3 regions of the Aeribacillus sp. SP014 genome follow, and region 3 is predicted to be linked to each of the others. Evidence: riboswitches for the same ligand, from Rfam matches in the RefSeq annotation. Region 3 holds a riboswitch; each other region holds the start of a gene.
The links. Region 3 has a riboswitch for S-adenosylmethionine ahead of ACVIJU_RS15985 (bifunctional homocysteine S-methyltransferase/methylenetetrahydrofolate reductase). Riboswitches for the same ligand answer to the same signal wherever they lie in the genome.
Positions count from the first base shown of each region.

Region 1: another riboswitch for S-adenosylmethionine. It lies ahead of ACVIJU_RS04665 (2,3-diketo-5-methylthiopentyl-1-phosphate enolase); the one in region 3 lies ahead of ACVIJU_RS15985 (bifunctional homocysteine S-methyltransferase/methylenetetrahydrofolate reductase).
Region 2: another riboswitch for S-adenosylmethionine. It lies ahead of metK (methionine adenosyltransferase); the one in region 3 lies ahead of ACVIJU_RS15985 (bifunctional homocysteine S-methyltransferase/methylenetetrahydrofolate reductase).

Region 1 is NZ_JBSRXI010000001.1:941,433-945,156, reverse strand. It holds gene ACVIJU_RS04670 (2-hydroxy-3-keto-5-methylthiopentenyl-1-phosphate phosphatase) at 1-147, opposite strand, end outside; gene ACVIJU_RS04665 (2,3-diketo-5-methylthiopentyl-1-phosphate enolase) at 144-1,367, opposite strand; SAM riboswitch class I at 1,446-1,551, opposite strand; gene yfkAB (radical SAM/CxCxxxxC motif protein YfkAB) at 1,721-2,842, shown strand; gene ACVIJU_RS04655 (YfkD famly protein) at 2,899-3,681, opposite strand.
Region 2 is NZ_JBSRXI010000001.1:3,361,162-3,364,885, forward strand. It holds gene ACVIJU_RS16430 (gamma carbonic anhydrase) at 1-125, shown strand, start outside; gene ACVIJU_RS16435 (phosphatase PAP2 family protein) at 297-827, shown strand; gene metK (methionine adenosyltransferase) at 877-2,082, opposite strand; SAM riboswitch class I at 2,288-2,479, opposite strand; gene pckA (phosphoenolpyruvate carboxykinase (ATP)) at 2,748-3,724, shown strand, end outside.
Region 3 is NZ_JBSRXI010000001.1:3,258,055-3,261,778, reverse strand. It holds gene ACVIJU_RS15985 (bifunctional homocysteine S-methyltransferase/methylenetetrahydrofolate reductase) at 1-1,786, opposite strand, end outside; SAM riboswitch class I at 1,895-2,016, opposite strand; gene ACVIJU_RS15980 (YajQ family cyclic di-GMP-binding protein) at 2,118-2,609, opposite strand; gene ACVIJU_RS15975 (HPr family phosphocarrier protein) at 2,754-3,032, opposite strand; gene ACVIJU_RS15970 (DUF3941 domain-containing protein) at 3,375-3,506, opposite strand; gene ACVIJU_RS15965 (DegV family protein) at 3,538-3,724, opposite strand, start outside.

The DNA.
Region 1 (3,724 bases), 2.3 Mb from region 3:
GACTCCTTCCTGAATACTAATCGACTGGGAAAGGACGCCATCCTTCAATTGCTCCCACTCTTTTGGAGCGAAACGCTTCATGATGCTAACGATGTTATCTTTTTTTGTCACCGTTCCATCAAAATCACAAAATATTACTGGCTTCAATTGGACGGTGCCTCCTTCCATCCCCAGAGCCGAATTGCTTCTTGTAATTCTATGTCTTCAGCTGCTTCATTAAGGGGAACACCCCGGGAAACAGCGTCAACTGCCTGACGGAAAGCTTTTCCTCCACCCTGAGCACCTTGCGGGTGACCGTGAACACCGCCTCCTGCATTAATGACACAATCTTTTCCAAAATCATGAATTAAAATGGGAACAAGACCCGGGTGAATGCCAGCAGATGGAACAGGAAAAACTGGTTTTAAAACTGATTCCTTCACCAATTCTTCTTTCACTTTTAAAACTTTGTCACGCTCCAATGCAACGCTGCCATATGGTGAAGGGAACAACGAAAAATCTGCTCCAGCAATTCTTATCAATTTTCCAAGCAATAAGGAATGAGAGAGCCCATATTTTTCGGATGAAGTAAACGATCCGCTAAACGCCGGATGAGCCATAATTGGGAGGGCGATTTCATCATCTTCCCTTAATGCTTGCAGCACATCGAGGCCATATGTAAAAACATTAAATAGCAAAATATCGGCACCTAATTCTTTTGCTTTTCTTGCCTTATCTTTCAATTCAAATGTTTTTCCCGTCAAATTGACCGCATACAAAGTTCGGTGCCCTTTTTCTTGATACACGTTATCAAGAACTTTTTTGCCTTCCTTTATTCTTGTTTCAAATGATGTGAGCGAATTTTCAAAAAGTATTTCGTCATCCTTTACTAAGTCGACGCCCCCGAGAGCCTGCTCCCGCAATTGGGCAAGAAGGTAATCCATATCACGTCCAATTACACCTTTAAAGATGCTCATCACTAACGGTCTGTCGTAAACGCCAAGTTTTTCTCGTAACCCCTGAATTCCAAATCGAGGACCTGGAAAATACCGAAAGATCTCATCGTCAAACTGCAAATCTAGTAATTTTATTTCTCCATCTAGTGATAATTTTCCAAAAGTTGTCGTTAAGATGGCAGGAATGTCTTTAGAAAAGTTTTCTCCCGGAAAGCGAATGTGAAGCTGTGCAATCGTTTTGCCGGAGGATGGATCCTCGCCTGTTTCTTTTATCTCAACCACTTGTCCTTTATGCTTTTTTAACTGCTCTTGCACTAAAAGAGGAAGGTCAGTCCACGAACCTACCGTTAATCCAAGAGCAATGCCTTCTGCTTTTTTTTCTAAATCTTCTCGTTTCGCAATGATTTGGTATACTGCTGTTACGTGACCCATTTTTTCAATCCTCTTCATTCAGATTTTTTTATATAAATAAAACCTCTTCAATAAGAAGAGGTTTTTTGTCAAAACAACTTCTTATCTTTCAACATCTCTGTTGGGAGAATTAGCACCGTGCTCATCATATGAGTCGGTTGCCGGGCTTCATTGGGCTCATCCCTCCACCTGCTCTTGATAAGAGTTTTATTATTAACTTTATAATTCTTATTCGGTTACTTGGATTATGCCACTATCCTTCCCCTCTGTCAACACTTTTTTACATCATATTCGATTCAAATTCGCTTACATTTTTCTGATGGCATGCTACAATTATTTAATGGTGCAGTTTAATTAAAGGAGAAATGATTTTTATGGAAACTTATACAACCCTCAAAAAGATTACTCCTTCCTATGACCCTTGGGAAGCTTATTTAGATATGAAGGAATACGGTGAATTAACATTATCAAATATAGAATTTACCACCACTACAATCTGCAATATGCGATGTGAGCATTGCGCTGTAGGATACACTTTATCTCCGAAAGATCCTGAAGGGCTGCCGCTCGATTTACTTTTAAAAAGGCTAGACGAAGTGCCGACATTGCGATCCCTTTCGATTACCGGCGGGGAGCCGATGCTTTCGATAAAATCTGTGGAAAATTATGTCGTTCCCATTTTAAAATACGCACATGAACGCGGGATACGAACCCAAATCAATTCCAATTTAACATTGGACTTGAAACGCTATGAAAAAATTATCCCGTATTTAGATGTTTTGCATATTTCCCATAACTGGGGAACAGTCGATGATTTTGTTGAAGCCGGATTTGCAATGATGAAAAAGAAGCCTCCATATAAAGAACGCGCAAAATATTTTGAACGAATCATTGAAAACTCTAGAGCTCTGGCTGAAGCGGGAGTAATTGTTTCAGCGGAGACGATGCTGAATAAACGGACGGTTCCTCATCTTGAAAAAATCCATAGACAAATTGTAGACGAAATGAAATGTCAACGCCATGAGGTGCATCCAATGTATCCAAGTGATTTCGCTAGCAATCTTGAAACGCTCAGCTTGGATGAGATACGCGAAGCAATTCATAAGCTCTTGGATATCCGCGACGAATCAGTGTGGATGCTGTTTGGAACACTCCCGTTTTACGCTTGCAGCGACAATGAGGAAGATTTAGCATTGCTGAAGCGATTGAGAGAAAGCAAAAACGTGACTGTTCGAAATGACCCTGACGGCAGATCCCGTCTCAATGTCAATATTTTTACAGGGGACATTATTGTGACAGATTTCGGCGATGTACCGCCGCTTGGAAACATCAAAAAAGATACTCTTTTATCAGCCTATGAAAAATGGATGCAATCCCCGATTGCCCAACAGCTGAATTGCCATTGTCCAAACGTAGCGTGTCTTGGACCGAATCTTTTAGTGAAAAATAGTTATTACCGAGACTTAGATTTTACAAAAAGAAAAGCGCGCATATAATAAAAGGGCTTGGGCTTCTTTCGGCAATATATTTGCCTTTCGCCCGCCCTTTTCTATTATCTAGGCTGATTGGTAATAAGAAAGTGGAAGGATGCCCGATCCTGCACAGGAATCCATGCTCCAATGCCTTGTTGCGTAACATTTTTGACAACAATTTGCTTCTTGCTTCCCCTTAACATTAAATACACTTCTCCGTAAGTGACTTTTCCTTTTTCGTTGACAGCGGGAACGTATGCGTATAAATACCCCATTTTTTTCGGCGGGATATTATATACTTGATTTTTTTTCGTCCCGAAGCCGACAATTGTTTCAAATGCTAGCGGCATTTTCGATTTCTTTGCCGCCTTCATCAGCATCAATTTTTTGACATCTTTATGATCAGAAATTCTAGCGGTTAATCCTCCTTTTACCCGTTTTTGTGCCTCCTGTTTATAGCTAATTTGAACGGGCGACTTACCGCCTCGATTGTCAAAAAAGTTTGTATTGATTTTTTGATACTCCCAATTGACTGTTGTTTCCTCAGATTCATAATTCAATGCCCACCGTCCCAAGTAAATGGCGGCTCTATATCCTATGGCGGTTGGAGAAGGTGTAATGGAAGACTCATTTAACATTTTAATTAAAACAGGATTTTCAATCGGGACGTTGGATGTTTTGATTAACTCTTTTGTTAATTCACTTGGCTGTAAATAAGGAAGATTTTGACTCGGATTTGGATACGTATTTTCTTTTGAAATATCCATCACCGATTTGGGGATAGTTGGTGCTTCAGCGAAGCTTAAGCTTGAAAAAACCGATGCAAGCATGACTGAAATAAATAACGTCATTAGCTGTTTCATGTGGTTATCTCCTTTCAAGTAGCCTTTGCTTGTAGTTTTTTCA
Region 2 (3,724 bases), 100 kb from region 3:
GAAGACCCGCCAAAGTGATTAGAGAATTAACAGAAGAAGATCTTCAAGATATGGAACGCATCCGTCGCGAGTATATCGAAAAAGCTCAATATTATAAAAATATTGCTCGTATGAACAACATATAAATTGCTTATAAAAACATTTTAAAACTTTCTCTTTCAAATGTCATTCTTTACCGGGCAGCTTCATGTATTTTTAAAATTTTGTAAAATTTTTATTAGATTTGTTGAAGTTTACATAAATATGAGAGAAAATTTTTTTAAGAATTTTTGCTTTTTGAAAAGAGGAACTTTAACATGGGCAGACTGCTGAATCAGCTTTACCAATTTGAGTGCAAGTTGTTCAAACTGATTAATTCGCATTTTGAACGAAAAGGACTGAATGTTTATTTTCGGTATATTACTCATTTAGGAGGGGCTGTTTTTTCAATTGCAACATGTTTAATGCTGATGTTATTTTTTAATGAACCTGTAAAAACTGTTGCCTTGGCAAGTTCAGCTGCACTTTTTTTCAGTCATATTCCGGTTTTCATTGTGAAAAGAATTTATCCACGCAGACGGCCTTATCTTACATTATTTGAAACAAAAGTGTTAGAAAATCCGTTAACTGACCATTCATTTCCTTCTGGACATACGACAGCTGTATTTTCAGTGGCAACACCATTTTTGCTCTTTTTTCCAGCCTTAACATGGATTTTGCTTCCTCTCGCATTCAGTGTGGCACTATCAAGAATTTTTCTTGGCCTACACTACCCTTCAGATGTGCTGGCGGGAATAGTTCTAGGAGCTTCAGCAGGCACCATCTGTTTTGTCGCATTCGGACCATAAAAGCAAAAAGGTGTCTAATGCATGCATCGCATTGGACACCTTTTTTATTTTACAAATATTGATGAGCCTGTTCGCGCAAAGCTTCCGCTTTATCTGTGCGTTCCCATGGCAAATCTAGATCGTTGCGTCCGAAATGACCGTAAGCAGCTGTCTGTTTGTAAATCGGGCGGCGCAAGTCAAGCATTTTTATAATGCCAGCTGGGCGCAAATCAAAGTTATTGCGAATTAATTCAACTAAAACATCTTCGCTTACTTTGCCAGTACCGAACGTATCAACAGAAATAGAGACAGGTTTCGCCACACCAATTGCATAGGCCAGCTGAACCTCGCATTTGTCTGCAAGTCCGGCTGCGACAATATTTTTCGCTACATAACGAGCCGCATAAGCTGCAGATCGGTCTACCTTCGTCGGATCTTTTCCTGAGAAAGCTCCTCCGCCATGGCGCGCATAGCCTCCGTAAGTATCGACAATGATTTTTCGTCCCGTTAATCCTGCATCTCCTTGTGGTCCGCCAATAACGAAACGTCCGGTAGGGTTGATGAAATATTTTGTTTCTTCATCGATCAGTTCTTTTGGCACAACCGGATCAATTACTTTTTCTTTAATATCCTGCTTAATTTGTTCTAAAGTTGCCTCCGGATGGTGTTGAGTCGATATGACAATTGTGTCAATTCTAACCGGCTGTTCATTTTCATCATATTCTACCGTAACTTGCGTCTTTCCGTCCGGACGCAAATAAGGAATTTCTTCGCTTTTTCTAACTTCTGTAAGCCGGCGTGAAAGCTTATGGGCAATGGAAATCGGGAGAGGCATTAATTCCTTCGTTTCATTGCATGCAAAACCGAACATTAACCCTTGATCTCCAGCGCCAATCGCTTCAATTTCTTCATCAGTCATTTGTCCTTCTCGCGCTTCTAAAGCTTTATCCACCCCTGCAGCAATATCGGGTGATTGCTCATCAATTGATGTTAAAACAGCACAAGTTTCAGCATCAAAACCGTATTTAGCTCTCGTATAGCCGATCTCTTTGACCGTTTCTCGCACAATTTTTGGTATATCCACATACGTGCTTGTCGTAATTTCTCCACTGACTAATACAAGTCCGGTGGTGACAGATGTTTCGCAAGCTACACGTGCGTTCGGATCTTTTTCTAAAATGGCATCTAAAATCGCATCTGAAATTTGGTCGCAAATTTTGTCCGGATGCCCTTCCGTTACGGATTCAGATGTAAACAGACGGCGCTTTTTTGTCATTTACTGCTTCCTCCTCAAACTTAAAATGATGTTTATGGAGTGCTACACTCCTTGACATTGACACGGAACTCATTCCCTCACCACTGTTGTAAACATATCAAAATTGCGTACGATAAGAAAAACTTGGCTAAACGAGATTTCTCTTATACATAGAAAAAACCTTCCCTGCCAGAGGAAAGGTTGTTATAAACATCATTGCCTTTCACTCTTATCGTTCAAGGATATAACCTTGCATCAGGTTAGCACCATTGCTCGTCTATGAATATGGAATTCTTTCGCATCATGTTGTATGTCCATAGAATACCGGGATTTTGAAAGCCATATTCTACTGTCTTCTTTCAACGAGCCGGTTGCTGGGCTTCATAGGGCCTGTCCCTCCGCCAACTCGGGATAAGAGTATCCGTTCAAATGTATATCATACAGGAGCAAAAAAGTACTTGTCAACAATAAATAAAGCTTCTCTGTAATTTTCCAAATCATCTGATATCCATTATTTCAGTATCAGCTGATCAATCATGATTCGTATGATGCCCAAAAATGAAGGCAAAATATATAGTAAAAACATTATTTTCAGAAATCGATAAATAGGATGGATTATTTTCGTGAATGTGTTATACTATTTCTATAAAACCATTTCAAATATGCAAAAAAAGGATGGTATGTATATGAATATTGTAGATGTATCAAATGAATTAGCTTCGTTGATCAGCGGACCAAATGCATATCATAATTTACCAGTCGCACGGCTTGTAGAAAAAGTTTTAGCTAGGAAAGAAGGCTTTTTAACAAATACAGGTGCAGTTTCGGTTACAACAGGCAAATATACCGGCCGGTCACCAGAAGATAAATTCATCGTTGAAGAAGATTCTGTCAAGCATTTAATTGATTGGGGACCCGTCAACAAGCCAATTTCATCAGAAGTTTTTGAAAAACTGTACTTAAAAGTCATACAATATTTAAAAAATAGAGATGAAATTTATGTTTTTAACGGATTTGCCGGAGCTGACAAAAAATATCGTCTTCCAATTCAAGTGGTCAATGAATTGGCGTGGCAAAATTTATTTGCTCGCCAACTGTTTATCCGTCCGAAAAGCCAAGACGATTTAAAGGAGCATAAAAATCCGTTTACGATTGTTTCCGCTCCTTCCTTTAAAGCAGATCCAGCTGTGGATGGAACGAACTCAGAAGCATTTATCATTATTTCTTTTGAAAAGAGAATAATCCTGATCGGCGGAACTGAATATGCAGGCGAGATGAAAAAGTCTATCTTTTCCGTCATGAACTTCCTGCTTCCAGAAAGAGATATATTTTCAATGCACTGCTCCGCCAATGTCGGTCAAGAAGGCGATGTCGCGCTCTTTTTCGGTTTATCGGGAACAGGCAAAACAACACTTTCCGCCGATCCAAAACGCCGATTAATTGGTGATGATGAACACGGCTGGTCTTCATCTGGTATTTTTAATATTGAAGGCGGCTGTTATGCAAAATGCATCGGTTTGTCTGAAGAAAAAGAACCTCAAATTTATAACGCGATTCGATTCGGTTCCGTTTTGGAAAACGTTGTGGTTGATGAATCGACACGAATTCCTGATTATGACAACTCCTTATTAACAGAAAACACCCGTGCGGCTTATCCAATTGA
Region 3 (3,724 bases):
TCTCATAATGCAAAAACGGAGTGATTAAGTAAATGCCGTTAAACAGGTCAAATGCTGCGTCAATAAGCGATTTTGCAATGGCAAGTCCTTCTCGTTTCCCCTTTTCTTTATCATTGCCTGCTTTTTGCATCTGTTCGCGAATCGAATCGGACAATTTAATGCCTGGCACTTCGTTATGAATAAATTCAGCATTGCGGCTGCTTATTAACGGCATAATCCCGAGATATATCGGAACATTCAGATGTTTTGTTGCTTCATATACTTCTTCGATCAGCTTCTCCGAGTAGAGCGGCTGCGTAATAAAATAATCGGCTCCGCAGCTGATTTTTTTCTCAAGTCTCTGAACTGCGCGATCAAGATGTCTTACGTTCGGATTGAAGGCGGCGGCTACAGTAAAGTTTGTTTTTTGACCAAGTGATTTTCCGGAGTATGACAAACCTTCATTAAATTGCTTAATTAAGCTGATTAAATCAAACGATGATAAATCATAGACAGAGGTTGCACCCGGAAAATCACCGATTTTGGACGGGTCGCCGGTGACCGCTAAAATATCGTGCAGGCCAAGCGTATGCAGCCCCATTAAATGGGATTGAATGCCGATTAAATTTCTGTCACGACATGTTAAATGAACGAGCGGGCGAAGCTGGAAACGGCTTTTCACAATATTTGCGCAAGCAACATTGCTGATTCTTGGTGTAGCAAGGGAATTATCCGCAAGCGTAATTGCATCAATCCCCGCTTTTTTCAACGCTTTTGCTCCTGTTAAAAATTTTTCCAAGCCGAGCGTTTTCGGCGGGTCCAATTCTACAATCACTGAGCGTCTGTTTTTTGCAATATCTGGGAGAGGAGTTTCTTGACTTTCTTTCATAGGTAAAACATGAATTGGAACATTTCGTTCTTTTACTTCTTTCTCTGTGACAGGAGGGAGGTTTGATACAGCTTCAGCCATTGCCCGAATATGTTTCGGCGCGGTTCCGCAGCATCCGCCGAGAAGCCGGACACCTTGTTTTCGGAATTGAAGAGCCGCTTCATAAAAATAGTGTTCATCTGATTCATAAACTAATCTTCCGTTTTCATACCTTGGCAGGCTGCCGTTTGGAAAAGCGGATAAAAAGGCATGTTCAAACAGCGGCACTTCTTCCAGAGATTGCAGCATATGATAAGGGCCTAAACGGCAATTGAGGCCGACAATATCTGCACCAAGTTCTTCAAGCATTTTCAAACCGTCTGCCAATCTTGTTCCATTTTGAAAGACGCCTTGTTCGTGCAAAGAAACATTTGTGATAATGGGCAAATCCGTTTCTTTTCTAGCTATTTGCAAAACGGTTTTCAGTTCTTCCAAGTCGTAATAGGTTTCTAAAATAATGCCATCTACGTTTTCGGATAAAAGGACATGAAGCTGCTCACGAAAATTTTCGGCAATGTCAGATAGCGTGAAGGCGCTTTTTTGAAACGAACGGATGCCGCCGATTGTTCCGATGACATACCCTTTGTTTTCCGCTTTTTGTAACGCCCTCTTTGCAAGTTCAACCCCTTTTTGGTTGATGATCTTTATATCATCTTCCAGCCCATATCTGGCAAGCTTTATGCGATTGGCGCCGTATGTATTTGTTTGAATAACAGTTGCGCCTGCGTCTAAATAGGCTGAATGAATCCGTTCTATTTCTTCCGGTTTTGAAACGTTTAGCTCATCAAAGCATCTGTCTATTCCGAATGAGTATAGTAGAGTCCCCATTGCTCCGTCGGCAATTAATATATGATTCTGTAAATCTTGTAAAAGCCCCATAAAAAGTCCTCCAATCAAATGAAATAGGCGCCTGCAAGGAGGCGAACACCTATATAAAAAAGAAAAGCCTTCTAAGAAGAAGACTTTTTCTTGAACATTTTCCCCTTCTTCTTATCTTCCGAGCGCAAATTTACGCATCGCTGGATTTAGCACCTTGGTACCCAAAGTTTTTGGGTAATCCGGTTGCTGAAGGTTCATCGGGCCAGTCCCTCCGCTTCTCTTGATAAGAACGCTTTACCGTATGAAATTTTAAAACAACGGATTAATCCTAATTTAACGAATTTTATCAAAATAATCAATATAAAATTTCAATTTTGTGAACAGGGCAAAGCTAGCGAAAATTAATAAATTGTACGTCGATCGGCAAGTCGGCGCTTTTCACAGCTGCAATCACTTTTTGCAAATCGTCCTTGCTTTTGCCGCTTACCCGGACTTGGTCGTCTTGAATTTGGCTTTTTACTTTTAGCCCGGTATTTTTGATCAGCGCATTGATCTTTTTCCCGTTTTCTTTGTCAATTCCGTTGACAAGTTTGGCTCTTTGTCTGACAGTGCCTCCTGAAGCCTTTTCGATTTTCCCGTACTGAATATTCTTGGTTGCGACACCGCGTTTAATCATTTTGCTTACTAATACATCTTTTAGTTGATTCAGCTTATATTCATCGTCAGAGATTAGCACAAGCTCATCTTTTTCTAGGGATATATCGCTTTTAGATCCTTTGAAATCATATCTGTTTACAATTTCTTTTTTCGCCATTTGAATGGAATTGTTCACTTCGGCAATATCCACTTTTGAGACGATGTCAAATGAATTCTCCTTAGCCAACTTTTTACCTCCAATAACGTTATTTACATTCATTATAGTGAATGTCGTTCAGTTGAACAACTCTTTTAGGGGTTCCTCGCAAATTAAATGAAAAAACCGTTACTTAAAGCAACGGCAAGGAAATTAATATCTGCTTAAATGCAATTAAGCTAAAGATGTCGCTTTAGAACATTTAGGGGAAAGAAAGTCTTGTAAGTTTTTTACTGCTTCGAGCGAATCTTCTCCTTCAGCGCTGATGACTACATGACCTTCTAAAAAGGCGGAAAAACCGAGCATGCTTAAAACGCTTTTCGCATTTAATTGGAGCTTTTTTGTTTGGAATAAAATGTAGCTGTTAAATTTAATCGCTTCATGGACAAGGGAAATGACATATTCCGGCTCCATCTCTTTTGTAAGATACACGGAAATTTCATGTTTCTTCATTGTGCCACCTCTTGTATACTTATTTTACAATATCTTACATTAATAAAGGATAGATTCCCACATGTTTGTCATTTCCTCTTACATATAAAAAAATGACCTCCGCTTTCGAATATGGAAACGTTCTGGATTTCTCTGTTTTTTAATGAAATGAATGGTCTAATCAAATTGAAAGTTATTGCCCCGCCCATGTTTTATTAGACAAAAATGAAAACAAAAGCTAGAGAAAAGATGCATACTGTAAGATAAGAAAGCGTCTTTTTCTTTCAGAACGTCTGGATAGAAGAAGTGGAAGACTCGCCTTTAGAGATATTTCAAAAAAAGAAAAAGCCCGACAGGCGGGCATTATAAATGATCCGTTTTCTTTGAGTATTGCCGTTTTCCAAGCTCTCGATTTTTTTCCTTCAATAGATTTTTTTCGTGTCGTTTTGCATTGTTGTCTACAGCTTTTTTATCATTATCGCTTGTTTTGGACATTCAGGAAGCTCCTTTCAATACTGTTATATACTTATGATTTCCATGAAGCTTCTTGAATATGTTTATTTAGAAAAAATACAGCAAGGGTGCCGGGGCCAGAGTGTGCACCAATGACAGCACCGATCGTATGGATGATAATTTCTTTTGGATGAAACGTTTCTTCAATTAATTGTTTTAATTCGAGAGCTGCTTCTTCATCATCACCATGGCTGATGGCG